Regions from separate parts of the Pseudoalteromonas sp. SG45-2 genome, predicted to be linked through region 1. Evidence: riboswitches for the same ligand, from Rfam matches in the RefSeq annotation. Region 1 holds a riboswitch; the other holds the start of a gene.
What was found. A riboswitch is a leader RNA that binds a small molecule or an ion and turns the genes downstream of it on or off. The one in region 1 is predicted to bind lysine.
Positions count from the first base shown of each region.

Region 2: linked by a shared signal. The riboswitch ahead of lysC (lysine-sensitive aspartokinase 3) and the one ahead of dapA (4-hydroxy-tetrahydrodipicolinate synthase) in region 1 are both predicted to bind lysine.

Region 1 is NZ_JACJEO010000011.1:92,106-98,215, forward strand. Features, by position in the region: gene H5116_RS09930 (OmpA family protein) at 1-824, opposite strand, end outside; gene H5116_RS09935 (YdiU family protein) at 1,215-2,624, opposite strand; gene H5116_RS09940 (DNA-3-methyladenine glycosylase I) at 2,633-3,331, opposite strand; lysine riboswitch at 3,523-3,723, shown strand; gene dapA (4-hydroxy-tetrahydrodipicolinate synthase) at 3,914-4,798, shown strand; gene H5116_RS09950 (2,3,4,5-tetrahydropyridine-2,6-dicarboxylate N-succinyltransferase) at 4,814-5,554, shown strand; gene H5116_RS09955 (PLP-dependent decarboxylase) at 5,554-6,110, shown strand, end outside.
Region 2 is NZ_JACJEO010000007.1:79,865-85,974, forward strand. Features, by position in the region: gene H5116_RS06665 (sodium-dependent transporter) at 1-293, opposite strand, end outside; gene H5116_RS06670 (4'-phosphopantetheinyl transferase superfamily protein) at 435-1,193, shown strand; gene lysC (lysine-sensitive aspartokinase 3) at 1,240-2,631, opposite strand; lysine riboswitch at 2,707-2,879, opposite strand; gene nhaD (sodium:proton antiporter NhaD) at 2,981-4,228, opposite strand; gene H5116_RS06685 (hypothetical protein) at 4,451-5,722, shown strand; gene H5116_RS06690 (condensin complex protein MksE) at 5,726-6,110, shown strand, end outside.

The DNA of each region.
Region 1 (6,110 bases):
AATAGTACTGTTGTATCTGGGTACTCTTTTAAGAATGCAGATACTTTTTCAATATCATTTAAGTATTGAGTAGATACTGCAGAAGCATTGTTAGGGAAAGTCACTAATAAGCTTACTGTTACTTCTTTATCTTCATATAAAGTACAACCAGTACCATCTACAGCATCAGTCATAGGTGTGTTAGCACACTTATCATCTGCATCAGGAATGTTATCGTTATCGCTGTCTACAGGAGCTACAGCTACTTCAACTACTTTAGGCTCTGGAGCTGGTTTTACTGGCTCTACAGGAGCAGAGTTTTGGCCAAATAAGTAGTTAATACCAATTTTAGCACCAACATCTGTGTAACCACGGTCAAGACCTTGGTATACAGCTGTTTCGGCATTTACAAATAAGCCATCTGTAATGAAATGTTGGTAACCAACACCTGCATTTAAGAATGTGTTGTCATCAACTACGTCAATTTCTTTAATACCGAAAAGACCATAGAAAGGACCGCCGTCTAAATGGTAAAGAGCATCAATACCGTAACGCTCGCCATCAATATTGTTACGGTTGCCAGCAACTTTATCAAAAGCATTAAAATCCATGTCTGCATATTCAAGACGTGCGCTCCAGTAATCACTGAAACGGTAACCAGCTTCAACACCCCAGCCAGTTGATTCGTTTACGTCAAGACCGGCTTGGTCACGCATGTTTTTCCAAGATGCGTCATAGTAGTCGCCAAATGCGCCAATGTAGAAACCTTCTTCTTTATCAGCAGCGAATGTAGATGCGCTAGTTGCAGCCAACGCGATTGCAATTGTAAGTGATTTTAATTTCATTGTTTTCTTCCCATTTGAACAATTTTAAATTGTAGCTAATCGATACTAGCTCAATCAGTTTTATATAGACTAACTGAGCCTTTGTTAATCAATACTTAACGAAAAATAAAGTTTATTACTTTTTTCTATGCCTTGTCGCAACACACATCCACTTACTATAGGCGAAATTAAAACTTTATTGAAAAATAAATATAGTAGTTTTTTGTAAATTAGTACTTAGCAAGGAATGTAAGAGCAATTAAATTAAATGCACTTATAAATGCAAAGAAATATTGCTTGGTTTTAATTGTGCGCATAATACCACCAGAATTAGCATTCCCCTAGGTATATGCGCATGTTTGATTAAAAAATGACTCTTTTTAATCATGTGGTTATATTTAAAGTTAAGTATTAAGTACCACAAAAAGTCTGGTAGTCATTATCATTCGTCGGTGGAGAGCAAAACTCTGATAACTCTTCACTGTTAGAATATGGATTGCTGGCTATTTTTATAAAGCGATGTAGCAACTCACTAGACCCTGTAGCGTTATATTGTGCAATTATTTCTTCGATCACATGATTACGCGGTATTACACGAGGATTTGCAGCTCTCATTACTTCATAACTATTATCGTCAGTTAAACTTACCCACTTAGCTCTCCATTCAATTAGCGACTCAGGTACGCTTTTTTCTCCTTTTAAGGATTCAGTAAGCGCATCAAAGGTATTGGTGTAGTCGAGCTGATTATCTTTTAATAGCGTTAACAGCTCTGCTATTAACTCGCCACTACTATCGCTAGATTCAGTTAAACCCAGTTTTTGTGCCCACATAGCCGTAAACTCAGCATTAAACTGCTCAGCAAAACTATTAATAAATGGCGTCATTAATAAAACTGCTTGCTCGTCATCATCGCTAATAAGCGGTATTAAACTCTCAGCTAAGCGTGCGCAGTTCCAGTTAGCTATATTAGGTTGATTACCGAATGCATAGCGGCCTTGTTTGTCTATAGAGCTAAATACGGTATCAAAATCAAAGCTATTCATCATGGCACACGGGCCGTAATCAATAGTCTCTCCGCTAACTAGCGTATTATCTGTATTCATTACTCCGTGAATAAAGCCAACACGCATCCAGCTCACAACTAGCTTAACTTGGTTTTTAATCACAGCGCCTAAAAATGCTAAGTATCGCTGCGAACCTGTATCGGTTATTTCTGGGTAGTGCCGCTCTATAGCTAAATCGGCTAAATTTTTAAGCCCTTCAACATCGCCTTGCGTCGCTAAATATTGAAACGAGCCAACACGAATATGACTCGTTGCTACACGCGTAACGATAGCCCCTGCTTGTGGCGGATTACGATAAACCGTTTCACCACTACCAACAACCGCTAAGCAGCGTGTGGTTTTAACTCCCAGTGTATGCATTGCTTCGCTCATTACGTATTCACGAATAGCAGGACCAAGAGCACAACGTCCATCCCCACCTCTTGAGTAAGGAGTAGCACCAGAGCCTTTTAATTGAATATCCCATAACTGGTTTTCATCATCACTAATAGCGCCCAGTAAGTGCGCTCGTCCATCGCCTAAGCGTGGTGAAAAATGTCCAAATTGGTGCCCAGAGTAACCAAGTGCTACTGCAGGAATCGCCTGTTTTTCGTTACCGCTAAAAGTGCTGGCACGTAAATCAGCCGCAACGTTAATATTAAACTCTTTTGCTAAACTCTCGTTCCACAGCAATAACTGAGGAGAGGCGACACTTGCAGGGAAATCTTCTATCGCGAAGTTTTCTGCAACATCTGTGTATCTTGGCACTAATTTCATTGTAATTCCTATTGTTGCTGACTTATACCAACACGGTTGTCACCTACGCCATAAGCAACAATTAAGCTTAACTCTTGCATACTTAAGCCACTTTGCTCTTGCATTTCGTTAAAAAAAGCTTGGGCTGCATTTAGTGACTTTTTAGTTTGTAAGCCGCCGTCTATAATTTTATGGGCACGCAAATAATTCTCTACATCGCGTGATAGTAAAAATGTATCTTTACCAAGTGCTCGCAGCGCATAAGGCCCTGTATTTCCGCCTAAACGCGAACCATGCTTTTTTAAATATGCCCACAAACCAATAATATCGTCTGTCGGCCAATTAGCGATAAACTGGCTAAAACTGCCATGTTCCCCTGCTATTTCGTGGATCATGTAAGCATTTTCGGTAATTGTTTTTACTTTTTTATAGTTACGAACAATGCGCTCATCCGTTGCTTTTTGTTCCAGCATATCTGGTGGCATCATTAATAACTTATCAACGCTAAAATCCCAAAAAACCTCTCTAAAGCCTGCCCACTTATTATTTATGACTGACCAATAAAAGCCGCTTTGAAATACTTTTCGAGTAAATTCTTCAAGCCAATCGTCGTCACTTAACGTGCTTAGTTGTTTTTTAGATAGCGGTTTTGCAAGTAATAACTTAAGAATTTTTTCAGAGCCTTTTCGCTCTACCGCTCGCTTATAAATATCGCTAAATTTTTCCATACTAATTAAATACCTCACTACTTATATTGCTAGTGTACGAGAAAAGCACCTAATACGTAACCACCCCTCTTTTCGATGAATTAATCTGTATTTAGTCGCTTGACACCTAGACGGCTAAAATGCTTTAATCGCCGTAATTACCCTATTTAAATTGCACAGGTTTGTAAGTTTTACCCTACAAACAGGTGCAAAGGGCTAGAAGAGGTGCGTTATTCAGGTAGCGTATGTTAGGAGCGCAAACTCCAGTAAGCATACGTGAGGGGAATTAACGCCGAGAAGTAACCACTTTTGCGAGGTGTTTATTTCGGGCGACTAGGTTGAACCCTAGCGACTGTCACCAATAGCTGCTTATAAAAAGCAGCTTGTTAGTTTGGTGGAGAGCTTCTGGTCTTAAATATTAAGGCCGTGCGCCCTATTATTTTAAGCCCATTCGCTCTTCGAATTATTAGTTCGAACGACGTTAATGCGGCTCCTTCCATAAAGCTTTTTAACTCTTCGAATAATACCAATTGCATTAAATTAGTTATCGCTAAAATGATCACGTTTTTAATAAAATTGGTACAAATTATAAGTTCGTGAGAGATGATCAACAACTTCAATTTAAACGACTACTCACTGTGGACCGCGCTCGTAACGCCATTTGATCAACACGGCGATGTTGACTACAACACGTTAACTAAGTTGGTTAGCGATCAAGAAGCGGCACATAACGGTATTTTGCTACTTGGCAGTACGGGCGAAGGTTTAGCACTAACGCTAAAAGAGCAACAAGCCATTGTTGAGCACGTATGCCAGCTAAAACCAACAGTACCACTCATGGTAGCTGTGGGCGGTAGTAACTTAAAGCAACAAATTGAGTGGGTTAACTACTGTAATACACTCCCAATTCATAGCTTTTTACTTGGCTCACCGCTTTATGCAAAGCCTGGCGCTGTAGGTCAAACTCATTGGTTTGAAAGCCTACTAAATGCAAGCGCTCATCCATGTATGCTTTATAACGTACCCGGTCGAAGCGCTGTTAGCATCCCAGCGGCAACAATTCAAAACTTACAAAACAATAAAAACTTATGGGCGTTAAAAGAAGCGAGCGGTAGTATTGCTCAGTTTGAAGCTTACCGCCAAGCGGCGCCTAATTTAGCTATTTTTAGTGGCGACGATGCGCTAATGCCTTATTTTTCTCAAGCTGGCGCAAAAGGTTTGGTGTCGGTAGCTGCAAACGCATGGCCTGAACAAACTCACGAGTTTGTTAAGCGCAGTTTAAGTGGTCAACACCCTAATTTATTTGCCCAGTGGTCAAGCGCTATTAATAGCCTATTTGCTGTCGCAAACCCTATTCCCGTAAAGGTACTGATGCATTTGCAAGGCCGCTTAAGCAGCCCGCAACTTCGTCCACCTTTAACACATCTTGAGTTAACTCAAACCGATTGCATTACAACTGCAAACAACACCATTTTATCTTGGCATTAAATACAGGTTTTTATAATGAGCTGGTTAGAACTATTAAATAATTTAGAATCGGGCGCAGTACGCGCTGCATCACAAAACGAAAGCGGCCAATGGCAAGCTAACGTAGAAGTAAAGCAAGGCATTTTAGAAGCCTTTAAAAATGGCACTAATACTGAATTTGCAGGCGGCTTTGTTGATAAACATAACCTAGCTCCGCAAGAATTTAGTACTGATGATGGCGTCCGTATGGTACCAGGTGGCTCAAGTGTTCGCCGTGGTGCTTATGTTGCTAAAGGCACGATTATTATGCCACCAGCGTATGTAAACATTGGCGCATATATCGACGAAGGCACAATGGTAGATAGCCACGCATTGGTGGGTTCTTGTGCACAAGTAGGTAAAAACGTACATTTAAGTGCTGCAGTTCAGCTTGGTGGTGTACTTGAGCCAATTGGTGCAAGCCCAGTAGTGGTTGAAGATGACGCATTTATTGGTGCAGGCTGTATTATTGTTGAAGGCGTAGTCATTAAAAAAGGCGCAGTACTTGCCCCTGGCGTGCGTTTATCAGCAACTATTCCAGTATACGACTGCGTAAACGAGCGCCAACTAGATAAAGGCGAGCCAATCCCAGAGTACGCGATTGTAATACCGGGCTCTCGCCCTGCATCAAACGAATGGGCGCGCGAGCAAGGCCTAAGCATGTCGTGTGCGTTAATAGTTAAATACCGCGACGAGAAAAGCGATGCATCGTTATTGCTTGAAGAGGTTTTACGATAATGAGCTTTTTGAGCACGCCTATCAAAACCGCTGTAAATACGATTACACAACAACTTGATACACCTTTTTTTGTTTACGACCTAGATCAACTAAACACGCATCTTGCGCGTTTAGTTGCGCAAACCGATGTAAAACTGTGGTACGCGGTAAAAGCAAACCCACTGTCTAAAATTATTCAAAGCTTAGACAGTGCTGGCTTTAATTTTGACGTAGCAAGTAAAGGTGAGCTTGAGCAAGTACTAGCACAAGGTATTAGCTCGCAGCGCGTGCTCAACACAGGGCCTGCAAAAAGCCCTAAACAAATAAAACACTTTATTGAGCGCGGCGTGCGTATATTCGTAGCAGAAAGCCTCAATCAAGTACGTTGGTTAAACCAACAAGCGCAACTACAAAACACGCAGTTACAAGTATTACTGCGTGTACAATTACGTTGGCCTGAAGGTGAAAAAAACCCACTGGGCGGCGACAGCCTTACGCCGTTTGGTTTGGGTTGTAATGAATGGCAAGCACTCAATGTAGCTGACTACCCTGCGCTTAAATTTGACGGCTTGCATAT
Region 2 (6,110 bases), on a different contig from region 1:
GCAAGGCCTATGTAACCGGCTGCTGCACCTACTTTACGGCTAGTGTTTTGCCATGCATCGCCCAATGCTTTTACCGGGTTAGCTTGTGCTTTGTGACCTAAATAAAGTTCGGTATAAAGCGCAGGAAGCGCAAGTAAAAATATAACAATAAAATAAACCAGTAAAAAAGCACCGCCGCCATGGTTGGCCGCTTGCGTAGGAAAACCCCAAATATTACCCAAACCCACTGCTGCGCCAGCAGCGGCTAAAACAAAACCAAGTCGGCTTTGAAACCCATCACGCACTTGTGCCATACATCTACAAATCTGTTATTATTTTGATTATTGTGAATTAAACCATATTTCATGCCAGCTGAGTAATAAAATTGTACCCAGCCTTTATTAGTGGCACTAACCGCTCACAATATCAGCGACTTCTTTTGCTTTAGGGCTTTTATGACTGAACACTATTTTAAAAACGCCTTGAGTATTACTTCAACTCAATTGGCAAATTTGTCTTTAGCGAGTAACAGTATTTTATTATTTAATGCTAAAACACTTGAGCTTAGAGACTTTAATTTGCCCGATTGCTTAAGCCCGTTTGAGTTAAACATTATAAACCGCCGTAAAAGCCCACAAGCTAAGCAAGAGTATTTAGCGACGCGGTTATTGTTAAAACACCTTATTAAAGTAGCGCAGCCGCAACATGCGCACGTAGCCCTTAATAAAATGAGTACAGAATTTGACGAGGCAAGCTCAAAGCTGCAAGTACATGTAAGTGGTGATGTTATTAATACCTGTATTTCACACTCACATGGTTTAGTTGGGGTCGCGCTAAATTTTGATAAAAGTGAGTTTGGTTTTGATATTGAAAAAGTAAGCCTAAAGCGCCCATTTGAAAAGCTCGCTAAGCATTTTTATCATAATGATGAAATTACACTTATCACCAAGCCTACTAATACCCAAGCCCAAGCAGATACGTTTTTTAGAATTTGGACACTAAAAGAGTCTCTTGCTAAAGCCACCAGCCGCCCTATTGCAAAGTTACTTAGCCCCAATGTGTTTGACGAATTACATAGTGCAAAGCTGAGTGCTTGCAGTAATCGCGTTACTGTAGCTGATAGCAGTGACAGTAATGTTTGTTTTGATGTGAGTGTGGTGCATAAAAAAAGCACCGACTGGCGATGCTTTTTATTAAATGACTTTATTAATTAATTTTGTTAAGCAACCTTACTAGTTAATTTTCCTGAATAACCGTTATTTACGCAGCAAAATCGTTTTCTAATAAACGGCTATGAATAGACTGTACTACGTTATCTGACTCAGTTTGCTCTACTAAAAAGCACAGGTTGTGCTTACTAGCACCGTGACAAATTAATCGAATGTTAAAGTCTTTTAGTACACTCATTAAGTTCATTTCGTGTTGGCGTAATTGAATCTCAGAGCCAATAAGTGCCACCAATGTTAGGTTGTTTTCTACCGAAACATGGCAAAACTCTGCAAGCTTATCTAGGCATTCTTGATCAAGCTCTGGGCGCGAGGCGTTTTGCGCGTTATCAAGCGTTATAGCCACACTGATTTCTGATGTAGTTACCAAATCTACCGATATATTGTATTCACTTAATAGTGTAAATACGCGTGCTAAAAAGCCGCTTGCTAGTAGCATTTCTGGGCTTTTAAGCGTAAGCAATATTTGGTTTTTACGTTGCGTTACTGCGCGTATACCTGGTTGCTGCGATTTTTCGCGCTCAATCCACGTACCGCCACGCTCAGGCTCTCGGCTAGAACCTACAAACACGTTAATGTGGCTACGGCTTGCTGGTAAAATAGTCGCTGGGTGCAATACTTTTGCACCAAAGGTTGCCATTTCAGCGGCTTCGTCAAAACTTAAGCGTGCAATAGGCGTCGCTTTTGCGCACAAACGCGGGTCGGTGCTAAAAATGCCCACTACGTCGGTCCAAATATGCACACTTTTAGCGTTAATCGCTTCAGCTAGTAATGCAGCGCTATAGTCAGAACCACCACGTCCTAGCGTTGTGGTGTGACCGTATTCGTCACTACCAATAAATCCCTGAGTTACAATTACTTGAGCGTCTAATAACGGAATTAAATGCTCTTTAGCAGCTTGCGCTGTGGCTGCAACATTGGGCGTTGCTTTACCAAATTGGCTGTCGGTTTTAAGTACCTTGCGCACATCAAAGCGATCGGCGTTTAAACCTTGTAAACGCAGCACTTGAGCAAACAAATACGACGATAAACGCTCACCAAAGCTAAGTAGCTCGTCGTGTTGCTGATCGGTTGTTAGTGGCTCTTGAGCCAATGTTTGAAATGCTTTTAGGGTTTCGTTAAAGCCAACCGCTAAATCGGCATCTAGCGATAATTCATCTAAAATAGTTTGTTGAATAGCAAGCACGCCGTTTATGTGTTCTTGGCGCTCACTAGGAGTAATGCTTGATTTACACAGTGCAACTAAGTGATTAGTTACGCCGGCACTGGCGCTCACGGCAACAATACGTACGCTTTTATCTGCAACAATAATTTCGCTACAGCGACTCATCGCTTCAAAATTTGCAACACTGGTTCCGCCAAATTTGGCAACGATGTAATCTGATTTTGCGCCTGATACTGTTTGTGGCACTGATTGGGTAGTCATTTAGTCTCCTTTCGCGGTATCCAAACCGCAATAAAACAAGAAGAACTTGGCAAAGGAATGCTTGAAGATAAGTCCACTGCCAGAAGCTCTCCACCTATATTGGTGACAGTTTTGAGGATTCAGCCCCATAAACCGAAAAACAATGACGACGTACCATTATTTTCCTCGGCGAGTACTTCCCTCCTTAATGATCATCGGCTTTCGTCGCCTAACATTAAGTACCTAAGTATCGCACCTCTTCTGAATGCTTTATTAACCAGTGGCTAATAAAACAAAACCCCACTAAGTAGCGGGGCTTTGAAAGTTATCGTTTAGACGTCTAGCTGTCAAGCATTTAATAATTTATGAGTTAAATAAAACTGCCCATGTAATACGAGCCCGCATATCCAACCGTGTAACAAATTAATAAATGCAGCGATAAACGCAAGTAGCTCATAAAGGTAAGCGCTTTAACTTTACTCATGGCAATAATGCCCGCAGCCGAACCAATAATAAGCATTGAACCGCCCACACCCGTTGCATACGTAAACGACAACCAATGTTGTTGGCTCATTACTATATTGGCTTTTAATAATGCAGCGGTAAGCGGTACGTTATCGACCCCAGCTGATAATATGCCCATTAAGTAGTTTGCGTATTCTGGTGCCATTACCGTGTATAGGTCGGTAAATTTACTCAACATACCAATTTCTTTAAGTGCGCCAACAAGTAAAAGTACACCTACAAAAAACAATAATGTGTCGTATTCTATATCGCGAACAAAATCGATTATGTCTTTGTTTATGTCTTTTTTGCGCATTAAAAATTGCGCCACTAAAAACATCACTGATAAGCCAAACAAAAAGGTTAATAAAGGCGGTACGCTGTAAATTACACTCAACGTAAGTGTGCTCACTACGGTAGATAAAAATATAACAGCAATGGTTATGTCGGTTTTTTCAATGCGGGTTTTACCTGCACTAGCAAACTCAACACGCCCTTTCATACCTATAGACAGTAACGCAGCAAGCAGCATAACGCTTGCAAGTGCTGGCGCTATAAGTAGTAATAAATGAGCAATGGTTACTTTGCCATCTAAAAATATCATTAGTGTGGTTACGTCACCTGTTATTAGCGATACCCCACCTGAGTTCACTCCAAACACAATAAGCGTGGCGTATTTAACGAGCTTTTTAGGTTCTAGCTTTAACGACATAACAACCGCAAGCGATATAAGCGTCGCTGTTACGTTATCTGAAATCGACGAAAACAAAAACGCAAAACCACCCACCAAAAACATGAGCTTTTTTTCGCTAATACTTTTTGGCATAACACGGTGCACAATATTTTCTATAAACCCCTTTGAATTTAAATACGCGACAAAGGTCATTGCAGCCATTAAAAATAGCCATAATGAGGCAATTTCTAAAATATTTTCGTTTAAAAGATGCTGAATCGTATCGGGGCTTTGCCCGTGTAGGGGGTATATAAAAAGAAGAATCCAGCAAAGCGTACCAAAAAACAGCGTGGTTTTAGCTTTATTTACATGGATTATATCTTCTATAACGATCAGTAAAAATGCAATCGCTATCAGGGTTAGAATAATCGAGGAAACCATGGTAGTTAAACAACCTTTGATATAGTTTTAAAGAACACACAAATAACATTCCATTTCATGTGCCTATTTTCGGCGCGAATTTTAGCACTGCCTCTATGCAAAAACTATTATTAAATGGTCTTAAAAACGAATACTATATACAGACAAGGTTAATTAAAAATACGTAATAATGAGTCTTCTAAAAGAACTCAATAATAAAATACTAGGATGTTGTAACCCCTTATGATCCCAGCTAAAAAGCTGCTAAACACCATAACCGAACATTGGGGTGTATTAGAGCTATTATTTAAACGTTTTAAAATGGCTGACTTTAGCCTAAAAGACGTACAAAACGCGATTAAGCAAAAGCAGCCTACGTGGTCAAACGAACGCATTTATAAAGAAACAAATCGTTTGTTAAACCAAGATATTTTAATTCCGCTGGCTAAATCCTCTCAGCTTGAAATAAATCGTGCTATTGCTGATTTTGCTACGTTTTTACTGCAAGAAGAGCATTTAGGTTTAGCGCAAGAAATTAGCGTATTAGTAGAGGACCTTGCTCGTTTAGGTAACCGCCTAGATAACGCTGGCGAAATAGAAGACTTTGACGACTTACGCCGCTACAGCCGCATTATGGATGATCGGGTGCGTAAAATAATGAAGCTCTATACGCACAACGAAAACGCTATTTTAAACATTGTTGAACAAGCCAAATCAAATAATGCAGTGCAATCGCTGCAAAAGCGTTATAAAGCGGTAATAGAAGCCTTTGACGAATACATAGAGCCAATGCTTGAAATGGTTGATATTCGTGGTGAGTTTCATGCATGTTTTACCCTTATTGAAGAGCAAATAAGTAAGCAAGTACTGCACATTGAGCGCTCAGGTAAAGCGTATAACGACAAACGTATGCTGGAGCAATTACGTACCCGTATACTCGAAATGCATTTAATGGGCCGAGAAAGCTTACGTAAAAGTGCCGATATGCTTATGCCACTACGTGAGGAGCTACGTCGTAATAACTTAATTACTCGCCAAGCAGCCAAAGTACTTGGGCTTGTACGTAAAAATGGCGTAGACAATATGCTAAGTGCTGTGCAACCACATTTTGTAAGCGACGCGCAGCGATATTCGCTTGGTCAGCAACGCCATATTGTGGCTTACATGGCAAGCTTGGTTGAATTTGAACACGAAGAATACCAATTGCCTGACCAGCAAGACGTGCCTGCATTTGTTACGCCTAATATTCCTGACTACAACGATGTCAAAACCAGCTTTGCTAAGCGCTTTAATAAAAAACGCAAAAAGCCGCAGCCCTTGCTGCAATTTTTAGACGAAAGCTATCCAGATCTCGATGCCGACGAAATGCTATTTTTGTATCAAAAATTAGTCAGCGACAGCGATATTAAAATAATTCAAAGCGATGAAAAAGCCCGCGTAAAAATTGCCGGTCAGCACTTTTCTTTATATCCATTTAATTCAGAGCCTCAGCCAGATCCAAAGGCAGGTAAATAAACCATGACACACATAAACTTAGACGAGCTAACCCATCTACAAGCCATTAATAAAAAATTAGTAGCGGGTTATCACATTTGTGAGCAAGACAACGTAATGTGGCAAGAGCTTGACCAACACATAGAAGACTACACCGCCCTATTTACCGCTTTAGGTAACGATTTGAAACACGACAGCCGTGGCTTTTATTATTTTGGTAGCGACGAAAGTACGCCAAATATGGGCAAAATATCTCGCGCTATCGCGCTCACCATTTACATTTTAATTGAGCACTACGCCAATACGGGTAAAGACCCAATGCGCGCATTGTTTGACGACGTAAACGATTTAGAGCTTATGCAAACGCTGGTGCAAATTAACAAACATTTGTTTGATCAGCTTGAGATAT